DNA from 4 places in the Paenibacillus sp. P4_A9 genome. Region 2 is predicted to be linked to each of the others. Evidence: riboswitches for the same ligand, from Rfam matches in the RefSeq annotation. Region 2 holds a riboswitch; each other region holds the start of a gene.

Region 1 (3,721 bases), on a different contig from region 2:
TGCAATAACCAATGCCTAAGGCGTTGCCTACGGCCAAGCGGCGTGCCGCCGCATCCGGATGCACGACGAGGCCCGCGCCGATCAAATCCTCCATCGTCAGCTGAGAGACCGCTGCGTCGTACTCTGTCCGCAGGCTCTGAAGCGCCTGACGGATCGTCTCCGGCGTCGCGTTCTCGACGCCAATGTCGCCTTTATACGCGGCTTGCTCCTGCGTAATGAAGGCATGCTTGCAGCCAGGCACCTTGGCTGCCACGATTTTGCGAATCCGCTCACCTGCGTGATCGGGATCCGTGAATATAATGACGCCTCTGCGCTGCTGAGCCAGCGCGATCCGCTTGAGTACGGCTTGTCCGATGGCGGAGCCGCCCGTTTCAATCGTATCCGCCTCCACAGCCCGCCTGATGGCAGCTGTATCGTCCTTACCCTCCACAACGATCATTTCTTTTATCATCTACATTTTCCTTCCCAGTACAAGCAGAAAAAGAAGAGGGGTCTCCTCTTCTTTCGCGCGGCAGATGCCAAGCTACGTGTATTTAGTAGTGTTCCCGTCAAAACTTCCGAATACACGTTAGTTTTGAGACGGTTTTGTAGGGCCAACCACATATACCGTGTACCCTTGTTTGGTTCCGAATTTATTCGCATAGCCATGATCCTCGTAATATACATCGATCATCTGACCTTTCACGCCGCTGCCAATATCCTCAGCACGACGGAAGCCAATCCCTTCAATATACACCCACCAACCCAGTGGAATCACCTTCGGATCTACGGCAATTGTGCGACCTTCGGTTACAGTAGTCCCCGTGTAGGTTTTACCATAACCAGAGGAGCCCTCGGTTTTGCCTGTCGACGCGGCGTCCGCTGAATAAGCAGTAAGTTTCACGTTTTTGAGAATTTGTTTGTAGCCGAAGGTCACACCATTCTTGGAAACCTCATCCACACTCGGTGAAGAGGCGGAGAGAACGACCACAGGATTTTTCGTGCCTACAGATACTACTTTCTTAACGCTTTCTGATTGTACTTCTTCACCCACAACTGCTTCCGCGACTAAAACACCGTCCTCGAAAGTCTTTTCTTTCTTCTTGACCAATACGCCTTCTTTACCTTCTTGGACGACTTGCTCTTTCCCTTTAAGTAAAGATGCGTCATTCTTTTTCTCTGTCTCGAATGCGATCGGTTCAGAGACTTCCTCCGTCTCTTTTTTCACACGGACGATCTTGATTTCATCACCTGTGCTTAGAGCGGCCGTCGGTTCGGGAGTGATACGATCGTTCTCCCCAAGTGCAATATTTAAACGTTGCAATGCACTTTCTACCGTTCTTGCAGTTGTGTAAACAGTGGTGGTCTTTCCATCAGCAGTCAATTGAATTGGTGAGGCCTGCTCGATAACAATTTTGTCTCCACCCTTGAGCTTGGTCGTAAGTGAAGCTGAAATTTCATCGTGCTCTCCAATCTTTATGGCTTGTTCATCCAGTAGGCGTTGCAGGACCCATTGCTTCGTGTGCACAATAGTTTCTTGTCCATTCACAACCACGGATACGCTCTTGGTAGCCGTTCCGTACAACAACACCAAAAACATGAAAGTCATTGCGATTGAGATTATAGCTAGGCTTAAAATCAAACGCAAGTTTTCATGCTTCCATCGCAATGCGAAGGACATGCTGGATGATCGTTTTACATGGGTCTCGCTAATTGAGATACTGCCCACTTTTTCGGTCCTCCTTCAAAGCCTCGCCGCCAGGTTACAGCATGATTAAATTTGACGCGACTAAGGTTTTTAGTTTAACTTAACATGCTCGCCATCTTCAGCTTTCTAACCTCGCTGAATCTGGTCGTCCCCCCTTTTACCTATTCATCATCCTATGAATTCCGGGTCATTTTATGTCTTTTTATCTGTGTAAAACCCTGTATGAGGACAAAAAGCCAGCAAGAAGAGGACTCTTCTCGCTGGCTTAGTTTGCATAGTGAAATACAAATAGCACGCACGACAATCGTTACCTCTCTTACGCTTACGAGGTTAGCTGACGGATTCGGACGTGAGAGTCGCCCTACGCAGACGCAAACTACTTGTTTGACGTCCATGATTCACCCCTGTTACTCTCTGCTTACTTAACCGCATTTGAATGCTAATTAAGCTTGCAGTGGTTCCCCCGTTTCCACATTTGGAACTCAGCGAATGGAAAATTGGCAAATTGGATATTAAGTTATTATGAAAAGTATATTACGCTGTTAAGCTCAACCTGTAAAGGGATTAACACCCGTTAAAAAGGGCTAAATCACTTAAATTTCGATTATTTTTCAAATATAATCCACTTATATCTACATGTACCTAACTTTAACGTACGTATACTCGATTTTTTAATGCATAATGACCAAAACTAGGCTAAAAACGCAAATTTGTTTATAATGATTCTGGAAGTAATTGAATGATAAATACCAATAATTTGCTATTTAGGGAGGCAATTGAGATGGTTCCCATCTTAGAAGTAAACGCTTTATTCGGGGGATACTTACCTAACAGACCAGTTCTGCATGACCTCACATTTTCGATCCGCCAAGGTGAAATGATGGGGCTAATCGGACTCAACGGGGCAGGGAAAAGTACCACCATCAAAAATATATTAGGACTGCTGCAGCCGCAAAAAGGATCCATTCGTATTAAAGGCTTAACTTTAGCCGAAAGTCCAATTCCCTACCGCGCTACATACGCCTATGTACCTGAAAGTCCAGAGTTATACGAAGAGCTTACGATTCGTGAACACCTTGAGCTAACAGCCATGGCTTATGGCGTTTCCAAGGAGGACTACGAAACCCGTTCCCAGTCCTTGTTAGAGCAATTTCAAATGAAAGACAAGCTGAATAGCTTCGCAAATCATTTATCCAAAGGGATGAAGCAAAAGGTCATGATCATGAATGCGTTCCTGATCGAGCCCTCGTTATATATTATCGATGAGCCATTTCTCGGTCTCGACCCTTTAGCTATACGTTCCTTGCTCGAATTAATGGTTAAAATGAAACAAAAAGGCGCATCATTCCTCATTTCCTCACACATTTTGTCTACAATTGAAAAATATTGCGATAACTATGTCGTTCTCCACAAGGGCCACATGGTTGCTCAGGGAGATTTAGTCGAATTACGCGCACAAACAGAGCTTCCCCAGGCGTCATTAGACGACATCTTCTACAAGCTTGTTCAAGGAGAACTGCGATGAACCAGCCAAAAGATACTACACATGCATTTAACACTCAAGCATTATGGAAGCAGCGTTTTCAACATTATATGAAGGAATCCATGGGTTATTGGCAGTATGCCGCACGCAGTAATTTTATCGGATTCTTGTTGTTTCTTGTCATCGTTTCTTCCTATTATTATGCAAAAACATTACAGCGACTTCCGACAGATTATCCGTACCTATGGATCGTCCTGCTCGCGCTCGTTCCACTCGTCACTTCAAGTCCCATTCGAACACTGACCCGCAGTGCCGATCGGATGTTTCTGTTGCGGATTGAACATGAAATGGACGCTTATTTCCGAAGCAGCTTCTTCTATAGCTTTTCACTTCAGGGGCTCTGGTTATTTCTTGCTTGGGTCACACTTCGTCCGCTTTATAACCATTGTTTAGGAGCGGATTCACAGCCATTTCTACTAATGTTAGCTCTATTGCTTCTATTAAAAGTAGCTAACCTATTAGCCAGTTGGCAGGAAGGCAGATTTGCTGCT
Region 2 (3,721 bases):
TTCGTCCAGAGCTTGATGTGGGTTGGCAGATTTGGAAGGTGCAGGGCGGGGTAAATGAACCTGCTCCCAATCCGAGTAGCTCTGGTTCCAGAAGACAGTCCCCCACGCCTGATTGAGTGCATCTAAGGTATCGTATTTCTCACGTACCCAAGTCCGAAACGCTGCATGGTCTGCCTCAGCGTAGAAGACATTTACCTCGCAGTTGAGCTCATTGTCAATCTGCCAGCCTACGATGCCGGGGTGATTCGCATAATGAACAGCCATAGCCTCCGTAATTTTCGCGCAATAGTCTCGGTACACAGGGCTGCTGTAATTGTAGTGCCTTCTAAGCCCATGCTGATACTGCACACCCTCGAAAGTGGCATTCAGAATTTCGGGATATCGCTGCGTCATCCAAGCGGGCGGCGTCGCCGTCGGAGTGCCGAGAATGACCTTTAGTCCATGCTCGTGAGCAAGGTCAATGGCGCGGTCGAACAGATCAAACGCATATACGCCTTCTTCTGGTTCAAAAAAGTTCCATGCAAACTCACCCACCCGCACAATGGTAAAGCCCAGTTCTCGCATTCGTCTGTAATCATCGTCCCACATGTGCTCCGGCCACTGCTCGGGGTAGTAGCACACACCTAGATCAAATTGTTCGCCTGGAATGGTTTTATCCACGATAGAAACATCCTCATTTCTTGTTATATAGTAATTTATTGCTATGAAAAGTTCTTTATGTACTCATTATATTTCTTTATAATATTATGTATATAACATCATTTTGTTCGATATATCAGATTTTTGCGTTTTGGAGGGTCCATGAGAATTCATTATGTGTTACCTGAACCGATGTACAAGTACTACACAGTTTTTCCAGATATGATTGGCCAATATGCCGATTTTCCCGATCATCAGGAGTGGCGTTCTAAGGGACAGCTGCAGCAAGCCAATTTGCATATCGTTTTAAGTGGAAAAGGCTATGTGAAAGCGAACGGAAGGGAAATCTGCTTGGAAGCAGGACAGGGCTTTTATTACGGACCTGGTCTCGAGCAGGAATATCGAACAGATCCGAAGGAGCCATGGGAGGTATTCTGGGTCCATCTTGCGGGCGAGGGGCTAAGCAGGTTATTGAACGGTCAAGGAACTTCATCCGTATGGTTGTTTACCTACAGCGATGTGCCCAAGCTCAAACAACTGTCCGGAGGCTTACTGGAACTGGCTTCTCCTTATGATCAGAACGAGGTGCAATTGGCCGTAAAGCTCTATGAACTGCTTGCTGATCTTGCCGTGAGTGCGGAGACACTTGGAACAGCGACCATGCTGGATAAGCGTGCGCGGATGAGAGAGGTTGCGGAATATATCCGGGCTCATTGTACGGAGTCACTGACGCTACTGCAGATGGCCGAGCAGGCAGGCTTCAGCACGTATTATTTTAGTCGAATGTTCCACGAAGTGATGGGGCGGCCGCCGATGGAATGGCTGTTTGAATGTCGTCTTGTCGTAGCGAAGCAACTGCTCATGTCGACAGAATGTACGATCAAGCAAGTGGCAGAGAATACAGGATTTTCGCAGAGTAGTTACTTCATCGCGCGCTTTCGGGAGCACACCGGACAGACTCCGCAGGAATACCGGCGGTTGTATAATGCAATGAGCACTAAAATGTAGCAAAGTAGGGGATAATCAACGCCACCTCTGAATGAATACGCTTTCATGAGTTGCCAAAGTCAAATAAGCAATAATTAAAGGCGAATCTAAGTTTTACATTCTACCAAGATCGGCGTAAGATTCATTACGACAAGTTGTTTTTTTCTAAAATATACCACTTAATTCCCAGTAGGGAAACGGGGGAACCAATCGAAGCCGCACAAGCAACACATGGCTTCATGGGGTGAATCCTGATGCTCGCAAGCATTAGGTAGGACGCTCTCAAGTCCGAATCCGACAGCTAACCTCGTAGTGCATTGAGAGAGAACCGCACACTCGCCTTCTTCTGTGAAGAAGCCCGAGCGTAGAGATTCTCTATGCTTAGGGCTTCTTTTTGCATGCTTTAAACCCAATAAATCACAGGAAATTCATAAGGAGGCTATACCATGCATGCCATTGAAATTAATAATTTGACCAAAACCTATGGGAATTCACGAGGCATTACAGATGTTAGTTTTTCGATCGAAGAAGGAGAGATTTTTGGTTTTATTGGACCGAATGGCGCAGGGAAATCAACCACGATTCGAACGCTGCTGTCACTGATTTTTCCAACAAGCGGCAGTGCCAAAATTTTCGGGAAAGACTGCATCCAATTTGCGCCTGAAATTAAGAAAGACATCGGCTATTTACCTTCCGAGGTCTTTTATTATGACAACATGAAGGTCATTGACCTACTCAAGTATTCAGCAAGCTTTTACAAGAAGGATTGTACCAAAAGAATAAAAGAACTGGCAGAAATAATGGATCTGGATGTTACGAAAAAAATTGATGATTTATCTTTAGGAAATAAAAAGAAAGTGGGCATCGTTCAAGGCCTGTTACATGATCCTAAGCTCATTATCCTGGATGAACCGACAAGTGGACTAGATCCGCTCATGCAGCAGAAGTTTTTCGAATTACTCGAACAACAGAATAAAAGGGGAGCTACGATTCTTTTTTCCTCTCATATATTGAGTGAAGTGCAGAGACTGTGTGATCGCGTTGCGATTATTAAGGAAGGTAAGATTATGACGGTTGAGAAGATCAGCACGTTGAAAGAAAACAATTTCAAAAGATTTAAAATCGATACTGCACAAGCACTCGACCCTACTTTTTTCAAGATGACCGGGGTCAATGACATTGATGTCCAAGGCCGTACAACCAGCTTCTTATTTAAAGGGAATATCAATCAAGTGATGAGGAAAGTTGCTGAAATTGACATTGAGAATCTGTGGATCGAAGAGCCTGATTTAGAGGAGATCTTTATGCACTACTACGAGAAGGAGGCTTAAAAGGGATGAATATTTTCCTTCATGAATTGAGAGCTTATCGGAAATCCACGATCACGTGGACGTGCTCCTTAATTGCTGTCATCGTCTTATTCCTATCTCTTTTTCCTTCTGTCTCTAAGGATTTTGCTGAATTTTCTTCTATATTAGAAGGGTATCCGGAAGGGGTCAGGAAAGCGCTTGGTATTGAAATCGAGACCTTTGGTACCCTGCTTGGGTTCTATATGTATATCTTTATGTACATTACGCTTTGCGGAGCCATTCAAGCAATGGTTTTGGGAACGTCTATACTCTCCAAGGAAGTTCGTGAGAAAACAGCAGACTTTCTTCTTACGAAGCCCGTAACGCGTACTAAAATATTGACTTCCAAGCTATTAGCGGCCGTTGTTTCCCTTTTAATCACGTGTGTGATCTATATCGCTGCAGCCTATATGATGGCGCTTCAAGTGAAAACGGTTGATTTCGATGTGAACATATTTCTATTAATTTCACTCACATTACTGTTTATCCAGCTCATGTTTCTAGCCATAGGGTTCATCATTTCAGTCGTGTTTTCTAAAATAAAAGCCGTCTTATCAGTCAGTCTTGGTACGGTGTTTGCCTTTTTCGTTATCGGAATGGTCGTTGCCGTAGATGGGGAGGGAGCTAAGCGTTATTTCTCGCCATTCAAATACTTTAACGGGAAATACATGATTGAGCATGCCAGCTATGAGGTATCTTATGTCATTGCAGCTATCGCGATTATCGTCGTTTCTATTGCGGCCAGC
Region 3 (3,721 bases), on a different contig from region 2:
AAGAAACGCGCCTCCGCCGGATCGCCAATGTGGTCACGCAAATGAGCGAGGTCTAAGGCTCGAAGCACCTTAGTGCCCAGATGTAAATTTCAACCCAAGCACACCGACCAAAATCAAAACCATAAACAAGATACGAACTAAACTTATCGGTTCATTGAGAAATAGCGTGCCAATGATAATTGCGCCGACTGCACCGATCCCGGTCCAAGCGGCATAGGCGGTTCCGATGGGAAGAGTTTTCGTAGCTGCCGCTAAAAAATAAAAGCTAACGATCATTCCGAGAATCGTGACCACAGTGGGGACAAGCCGTGTAAATCCGTTGGAAAATTTCAATGAGATGGCCCACACCACCTCAAAAACACCTGCAATGGCCAGATATAACCATGCCATAAGTTCTCACTCCTTTATGTTTGCGATCGATGTTGTTGTTAGTGTCACCAAAAAAACAGAGAAAAGCCCGAGAGTCTCGCATTGCTGCGTTAGACTCCCGGGCTTTTCTCCCTCCGTGACCACAGCGTATTCGCTGTGTGTTTTCCCTTGGACCAGCAGGCGATTACACGCCTCGGAACCCTAGAAAACGACATGCCGTTATTATAAGACGGCTCACATTCGATGTCAAGTTACACATTCTGGTTGTTAGGGGCTTCCTCTGTTGACCGTATCTCAGCCGTCCATTCTATACTAATCCTCCAACGTAATCCCGTTCAATGCCACATGCGCACGGAACATGTCCATGCCGTCCGGCTGTTCCTGCTCGGGTATCCAAGTGCCTGACTCCCAAATCTTCGAAAGCTTGAGCGCGCGGCTGCAATGCACGAATCATTCCTGCACTTCAACGCCAACAGCTGCGACTGGTGATTTGCCATTCAGCTGCATCGTCGCCAGTAATTCCTCATCCTTCGTCAAATAAGCGCGGCCATTAACGCGGAGCACCATTTCGACACCGGGAATGATGAACAGGAGACCGACTTGCGGGTTGGTCAGCAGATTTTGCATCGAGTCTAGTCGGCGATTGCCGAGTCTTTCTGGGAAGATGAAGCGGCGTTCATCTAAGACGCGAACGAATCCTGGGGCATCCCCGCGTGGGGACACATCGCTCGAGCCATTCGCATTCGACGTAGAGAAGAAGAATAAGGGCGATTTGGCGATGAAAGCACGTGCGTGCTCGTCAATCTGATTGATTACTTTATTTTTAATCGCGGGATGCGGCTCGCCAATATCCGCTCTAATCTCATCAATGGATTGAACAATACCGGGAAATGGGGGAAGTGTGCTAGCGTTTGTATCCATGCAGTCCGATCCTTCCTCGAATAAAACGTGTAGTTGTTGATTTCATAATTTATGTCGCCCGAGCCCGATACATATAGTATACGCCGTTATCCCCGCTCAAATGAATAAAGCCCTGCAAGCCGCTCTTACGAGCAAAGCTTACAGGGCTTTATTCTGTGCCGAGAACATTACTTGGATTCAGCAGTTAGTTGATTGTAGATATCATCCCACAGAACACGTCTGGCTGATACATACCGCTTCGCATAATAGGATTCGCTCAACTTATTCTTAACAACACCTTGGTTAGTAGCGGAGTGAACGAATTCACCATCACCGAGGTACATCCCTACGTGAGAGATACCGCTGCCATCCGTGTTGAAAAATACAAGATCACCCTTACGAAGGTCACTTTTGTCAACCCAGTAGCCTTCTTTGTTTTGTGATTTGGAGCTGTGTGGGATGTCGATGCCGAACTCGCCGAACAAGTAGGACGTGAAACCAGAGCAATCGAATCCTTTGGTTGTCGTTCCTGCCCATCTGTAAGGAGTTCCTACAAGCTCGTCTACCGCATTATCCATATCGGATGCTGCGAAAACGCTTCCTACACTAACACTCAAAAACAAAACAAGACTAAAAACAAGACCAACAACTTTCTTCAACTGCTTGTCTCCTTCCGGTGCCTACGAGGTTAGCTGGAGGGTTCGGTTGAAGGTTCCCTATGATCCCTGTCTTGCAAGATCAATTCACCCGGAGTGGTTCCCCCGTTTCCCCATAAAATGAGGAATTCGGCATGCAATATTTGGTTTTTTTGATGCTAGTCCTTTTTATTCGTCATAAAGAATGAAATTCCTCTTTTTAGTTTGAAAAATAGGCTAAAAATAAGCGAAATTGTTCGGAAATAAGACAAAAAAAAGCCCCTTTCTCAAGGAGAGGGGGTGAATGCTTGCCTATTGGCTGTTTTGCTGGCTATTAATTGGATATTTTGGCTGAAAGTAGCTGAAATTGGGAAGAGATGCCCCAGATCTGGATGAAAATGTGAAATAGGGGGTATAGCTGATAAATAATTAGTGCTACCAGACCTGCCCACAGGTAAGTGGCTGTGACCGTGACCCCTGCCAATAGTCCTGTGAATAGTAAAAGAGTGATGGCAAGTCCGACAATCGGCAGTGAATATCGGAAGAAAGAGATAACAGTCGATAGGATACCAAGCTTAGCTGCTATAGCGAATTGCACGTACATAAAGAGAAGCTGCAGGAGAAAGCCGTACACCAATAAACTAGTAATCCAAGGCAGAAGATCGAGAAGTACCTGCTCATAGGAAGCGCTGTGTCCAAGAATGTATGTGGCCTTCGGAAAGATCCAGATCAAGGGGAGCAGCGTAAGGGCGATCCGGATCAGATATACAAGCAGGAACGGAAGCATGAGCTGCTTCATTCCACGAACAAAGCGATAGCCAGCGTTCTGGTGGGAGTGTGTAAGTGAGTAGAAGACGCCGCCATTCAGGAGAGGAGTAAGCAGCATACGAGCACAGAGCAGCGCAGCAAGCCACCAGAGATACGAATAGCTGAGATCTGTTTTGATTAATTGAAACTGGCCTTCAGCTAGGAAGATCTGTAAAGCTTGTTTGGGCTGCTCAGCGCCTGGGAAACGATGCATGAGGGGGACGAGTATTCCCTGCACGAGCTTATACAGGAGAATACCCCAACCCATCTGATACAGGAATAGAATGATCGTGGCAAAAGGCTGCGCCATAGCTGCTCTGAAGCCGGATTTGATATAGGTGGCCAACGAGGTCCCTCCTTAAAGTTTTCTTTAGAAAACTGGCTGCGTAAGCATACGCTCAGAGTTTGTCATAAGACATAAGCCAAGCCCTTACCAGGCGACTGAGTTGAATATGGCTTGCAGGAGCTGAATAATGCCGAGATTCCACCGAATTTGCCACTTTGTATTTAATTGCGTTTGATAAAAGTTGTTGATGTGCTTATTTTCTAGAATGAGCGTGTACTTGGGATCGATTCGCACCCAGTCGACAGGGGACGCATGTGTTAATGTGAAATCGATGCTGGTTTCCTTGCCATCCCATGTTTTATCCAGCGTTGTACCGTCTGCAAAATGGAACTGAATCGGCACTTCCGGGGAGTTGCCGCCATGCTTAACGATGCGAACGGTACTTTCATAAGCTTCAGCGCCTTTAGGCCCCTGAGCTTTCACCTGTACACGCTCGACAGAATAATCCATCATCATGCTGCCATATACATATTGATTAAAGAAATCATCCCACTTCGTCTTGCTGACATCCTCCACAACCTGTTGGAAATCCTTTGTAGATGGATGCTTGAACTGCCAACGCTGGAAATATGTTTTCATAATGCGGTCCATCACCTTGGTACCGACTTGCTGCTCAATCGCTTTAAGCACGAGCTTGCCGCGCGTGTACACATTTTCTGCATAC
Region 4 (3,721 bases), on a different contig from region 2:
TCGGCGTCCTTCTTCGCTTGCTCTTCCGCTTTCATCGCGTCAGCCTGGGCTTTGAGTCCTTCCAAAATTTCCGGACGCAGCAGATCCTTAAGTGTTGCGGGTTTATCTTGCGCGCTAGCCGCAGCTGGCGTCATTTTAGCTTTCTTTTTCACCATAATAAGGTCACCTCGTCTACATGTTCTCCCTATTATTGTACACGTCTACTGGTGTAAATGATACGGTACCGTCGCAACAACGATATCCTTATCAGCTTGAAGCTTCGAGCGTATACGCGCTGCAGACTGATTATGGAGCAGACGGTGCCACCATTTCTTCGGCATGAATTGAGGGAGAATAACCATGATAGACTGCTTCTCTGACACGTGAGTGTCGATGCGATCAATGAATTCTGCCAGCGGCTTCAGGATCGTCCTGTACCGTGATTTGAACACGACCAGTCGTACGCCTGGATCCCAGATCTGCCACTTCTCCTGCATCGATTCTTCGTCCTCATCCGAGAAGGAAACATAGAAAGCGATGACGTTTGGCGAAAGTGATTTCGCATAGTTCAGTGTTTGCTCGACAGCGCGATGAATCCCGGCCACAGGTACGATAATCACGGGTTCTTTGGTGCAAACACGGTCTTGTGTAATATCAATTCTCAGCTGATTGGCTACATCGTCGTAATGGTGAGCGATCTTCGTGATTAACCATAGTAAAATCGGTGTCACAATAATAACGATCCAAGCACCCTCGCTAAATTTAGTCACAGAGAAAATAATAAGAACCGCAAAGGAGACGATGCCGCCTAGACCGTTAATGATCAGCTTCCCGATCCAACCGGGTACGCGTTCTTTTAACCATTTACGTACCAAACCAGCCTGAGCTAATGTAAAAGATAAAAATACGCCAATCGCATAAAGTGGAATAAGTCCGTCGGTCTTACCTTTAAAGCCAATCAAAAGCAGGCTGGCCAATACGCCTAGCGTGATAATGCCATAATGATAGGAAAGTCGATCCCCACGGAAAGAGAACATACGCGGGAAGTTTTTGTCTTGGGCCATGATCGATGCCAAAATCGGAAAACCATTGAAACTTGTATTCGCAGCTAGCACCAAAATGAGCATCGTCGCGATTTGGGTCGCATAGTACATGACTCCGCGGCCAAAAGCTTGCTCCGTCACCATCGATAGAACCGATGTATGCCCGTTATGATCAGGTGCAACCCCATAGCCTAAAGCGATCAGCGTTACACCGCCGAACACGATGGCCAATAAGCCGCCTAAGGAGAGGAGCGTACGGTTTGCATTTTTGACGGAAGGTGTTCGGAAATGTGGGACAGCATCTGAAATCGCTTCGATTCCCGTTACAGCTGAACAACCGGATGAGAACGCCTTAAGAAGTACGAATAAGGTTAATGAGTTCGTCGCAGCGCTTGGTGCGAATTCGATCGCATGCGTATTGAGTGAGCCCGTCAGTAAATCGAAGACGCCTTTACCAACTAACAACAGGATACAAAAGATGAAAAAGTACGTTGGTATCGCGAATACAGTCCCTGATTCGGAAGTACCTCGCAAATTGAGCCACACCATTATCCAAACTAGAATTAGCGTTAAGGGCACAATATAGGGCACCGTAGAAGGAAAGGCCGACGTAATCGCCTGTACACCGGCAGAGATCGAAACCGCAACCGTTAAGGTGTAATCGATCAGGAGCGAGACCCCTGTAAGTCGTCCCCACACCATACCTAAATTTTCTTTCGTAACCATATAAGCGCCGCCGCCCATGGGGTAGGCTTCAATAACTTGTCTATAGCTCAACACGAGCAGTAGGATCAACGCGATAATGGAAATGGCAATGGGCAAGGAAAACGCAAATGCGGCAACCCCAACTGTTGCGAGCTCTAACAGAATTTGTTCCGTCCCGTAGGATACAGAGGATAATGCATCCGAAGACAGGATAGGAAGGGCTTTCCAGACAGGCAGTTTCTCCGACTCAATCTCACTCGACTTTAGCGGCTTCCCAAACACAATTTTTTTTAATGAATCACTTGTCATTTCGTGGTCGTTCCTCCAATTAAAGCTAATCTCAATGATCTAATCCCGTAAAATTGACGCAAAAAAACACAAGGATTGACCTTGTGTATTAGACACATGTTCTCCTTTCTCACGATCGCTTACGAGGTTAGCTGTCGGGTTCGGGCCGCGAGAAATCCGCCCTAAAAGGTACTTGGTATCAGCACCATTATTCACCCCATGAAACTCGTGGTTCCCCCGCTTTTCTTAACAGAAAATTAAGCGAAATATTCAACTGTTCAGGTACGAGTTGAATACTACTCTCTTCTTCCAACATAGTAAAGGAGGGAAAAAACGTAAAAAGGTCTTTTCCAGTACCCGATTCCTCCAATAATTCGCTTACATTCAGTTGATTCATTGTTTATCTTCCATTCTCGTAGTGGTTCGAGGTATTTCGGGCAAAATAGAGGGTTGCATTCTTCAAACATTGGTTAATTCATTTATTACGGGGATATTTATTGGAGGAAATCCTTTTGAGATCTAAAAACCTAGTAATAATTAGTGTTTAGATGGAAAAGTTAGCAGCATTAATTCGGCACATGATAATTGCGGGTTGTGGATTTTTGCTTCCAAATCATTTTCTTCCAAATGAGTGGAATGCCGCCGATGAGGTATAAATAGCGGGCATCGATCATTTTTTTGATAAGTGAGGCCATGCGGCCTTTCACTTTCTTGACTTTGAGTAGACCAACAGCCTGACCGCGGCCTAGGGATGCAACTGTGCCTTTGAAATCATATACAAAAGGCTTCATTTCTTTGCCTCGAACAGTCTGAATGAGATTCCTAGCTGCATTATAGCCCTGTTGGACAGCAATTTGGGCATTTGCGGGATATGGCGTACCCTCTGGGCTTGTAACAATCGAGCAATCACCGGTAATGAAGATCTCTGGAAACTGATGCGAACGCAAGCAGCTATCCACTTTTACCCGCCCCCGCTGAACCTCGAACCCCGCTTGCTGCAGCAAGGAATTACCGCGTATTCCCCCTGACCAGACTACCGTTCCTGCGCGAATGAACTCACCATTGCCCAGAATAACTCCTTCCGGTGTGCATGCCTTGATCGCGGTCGATAGCTTATATTGCACGCCCTTGCGGCGCATTACTTCCATCCCGTATTCAATCAGATCCTCAGGAAGCCCGGGCGGCAGCGCCGATGGGGAAGCTTCCACATTATAAATGCGGACATCCGCAGGATCGACATCATAGGTTTTACACAGAACGGGAATGCGGTCCGCCAGCTCTCCGACAAATTCTGTACCCGTGAACCCCGCGCCGCCAACGACGAAGGTCAAATAATCCTTGCGCTTCGGTGCCATTTTGGACTTAGCAAACATATATTCAATGTGCTGCCGAATGAAGCGGACACTGTTAATGCTTTTGATGGACATGGCATATTCATTCAAGCCCGGAATACCGAAGGTCTCCGTCTCACTTCCTAAACCAACCACCAGGTAGTCATAGTCGAGCGTAGCATCTTCCAGCACAATCTTCTTTTCATTAGGCAAAATTTCTCTAACCGTCGACTTCACGAACCGTATCTTCCGTTCATCAATCAAATCCGAAATGGTCACGCGCGCGTTCTCATGATGATCCGTACCGGCAGCCGGCATATGCAGGTGTGTCGTAATGTAGTGATAGTCGTGCTTGTTGACCAGTGTGACGTCCAT

Evidence for each region. A riboswitch is a leader RNA that binds a small molecule or an ion and turns the genes downstream of it on or off. The one in region 2 is predicted to bind cyclic di-AMP.
Region 1: it holds a riboswitch for cyclic di-AMP, as region 2 does, so the genes downstream of both, AC1DVJ_RS20650 (ubiquitin-like domain-containing protein) here and AC1DVJ_RS08770 (ABC transporter ATP-binding protein) in region 2, are expected to answer to the same signal.
Region 3: it holds a riboswitch for cyclic di-AMP, as region 2 does, so the genes downstream of both, AC1DVJ_RS03695 (C40 family peptidase) here and AC1DVJ_RS08770 (ABC transporter ATP-binding protein) in region 2, are expected to answer to the same signal.
Region 4: it holds a riboswitch for cyclic di-AMP, as region 2 does, so the genes downstream of both, AC1DVJ_RS04705 (APC family permease) here and AC1DVJ_RS08770 (ABC transporter ATP-binding protein) in region 2, are expected to answer to the same signal.

Annotation. Positions count from the first base shown of each region.
Region 1 is NZ_JBFUHL010000036.1:45,958-49,678, forward strand. It holds gene rnmV (ribonuclease M5) at 1-451, opposite strand, end outside; gene AC1DVJ_RS20650 (ubiquitin-like domain-containing protein) at 569-1,708, opposite strand; cyclic di-AMP (ydaO/yuaA leader) riboswitch at 1,992-2,185, opposite strand; gene AC1DVJ_RS20655 (ABC transporter ATP-binding protein) at 2,469-3,212, shown strand; gene AC1DVJ_RS20660 (ABC transporter permease) at 3,209-3,721, shown strand, end outside.
Region 2 is NZ_JBFUHL010000008.1:24,515-28,235, reverse strand. It holds gene AC1DVJ_RS08780 (beta-galactosidase) at 1-660, opposite strand, end outside; gene AC1DVJ_RS08775 (helix-turn-helix domain-containing protein) at 802-1,647, shown strand; cyclic di-AMP (ydaO/yuaA leader) riboswitch at 1,793-1,957, shown strand; gene AC1DVJ_RS08770 (ABC transporter ATP-binding protein) at 2,073-2,957, shown strand; gene AC1DVJ_RS08765 (ABC transporter permease subunit) at 2,963-3,721, shown strand, end outside.
Region 3 is NZ_JBFUHL010000002.1:308,950-312,670, forward strand. It holds gene AC1DVJ_RS03675 (YdeI/OmpD-associated family protein) at 1-56, shown strand, start outside; gene AC1DVJ_RS03680 (DMT family transporter) at 70-390, opposite strand; guanidine-I (ykkC/yxkD leader) riboswitch at 483-585, opposite strand; gene AC1DVJ_RS03685 (hypothetical protein) at 682-816, opposite strand; gene AC1DVJ_RS03690 (MSMEG_1061 family FMN-dependent PPOX-type flavoprotein) at 820-1,290, opposite strand; gene AC1DVJ_RS03695 (C40 family peptidase) at 1,458-1,928, opposite strand; cyclic di-AMP (ydaO/yuaA leader) riboswitch at 1,932-2,070, opposite strand; gene AC1DVJ_RS03700 (hypothetical protein) at 2,239-3,057, opposite strand; gene AC1DVJ_RS03705 (M1 family metallopeptidase) at 3,142-3,721, opposite strand, start outside.
Region 4 is NZ_JBFUHL010000003.1:184,129-187,849, reverse strand. It holds gene AC1DVJ_RS04710 (YqkE family protein) at 1-155, opposite strand, end outside; gene AC1DVJ_RS04705 (APC family permease) at 201-2,036, opposite strand; cyclic di-AMP (ydaO/yuaA leader) riboswitch at 2,138-2,289, opposite strand; gene AC1DVJ_RS04700 (NAD(P)/FAD-dependent oxidoreductase) at 2,582-3,721, opposite strand, start outside.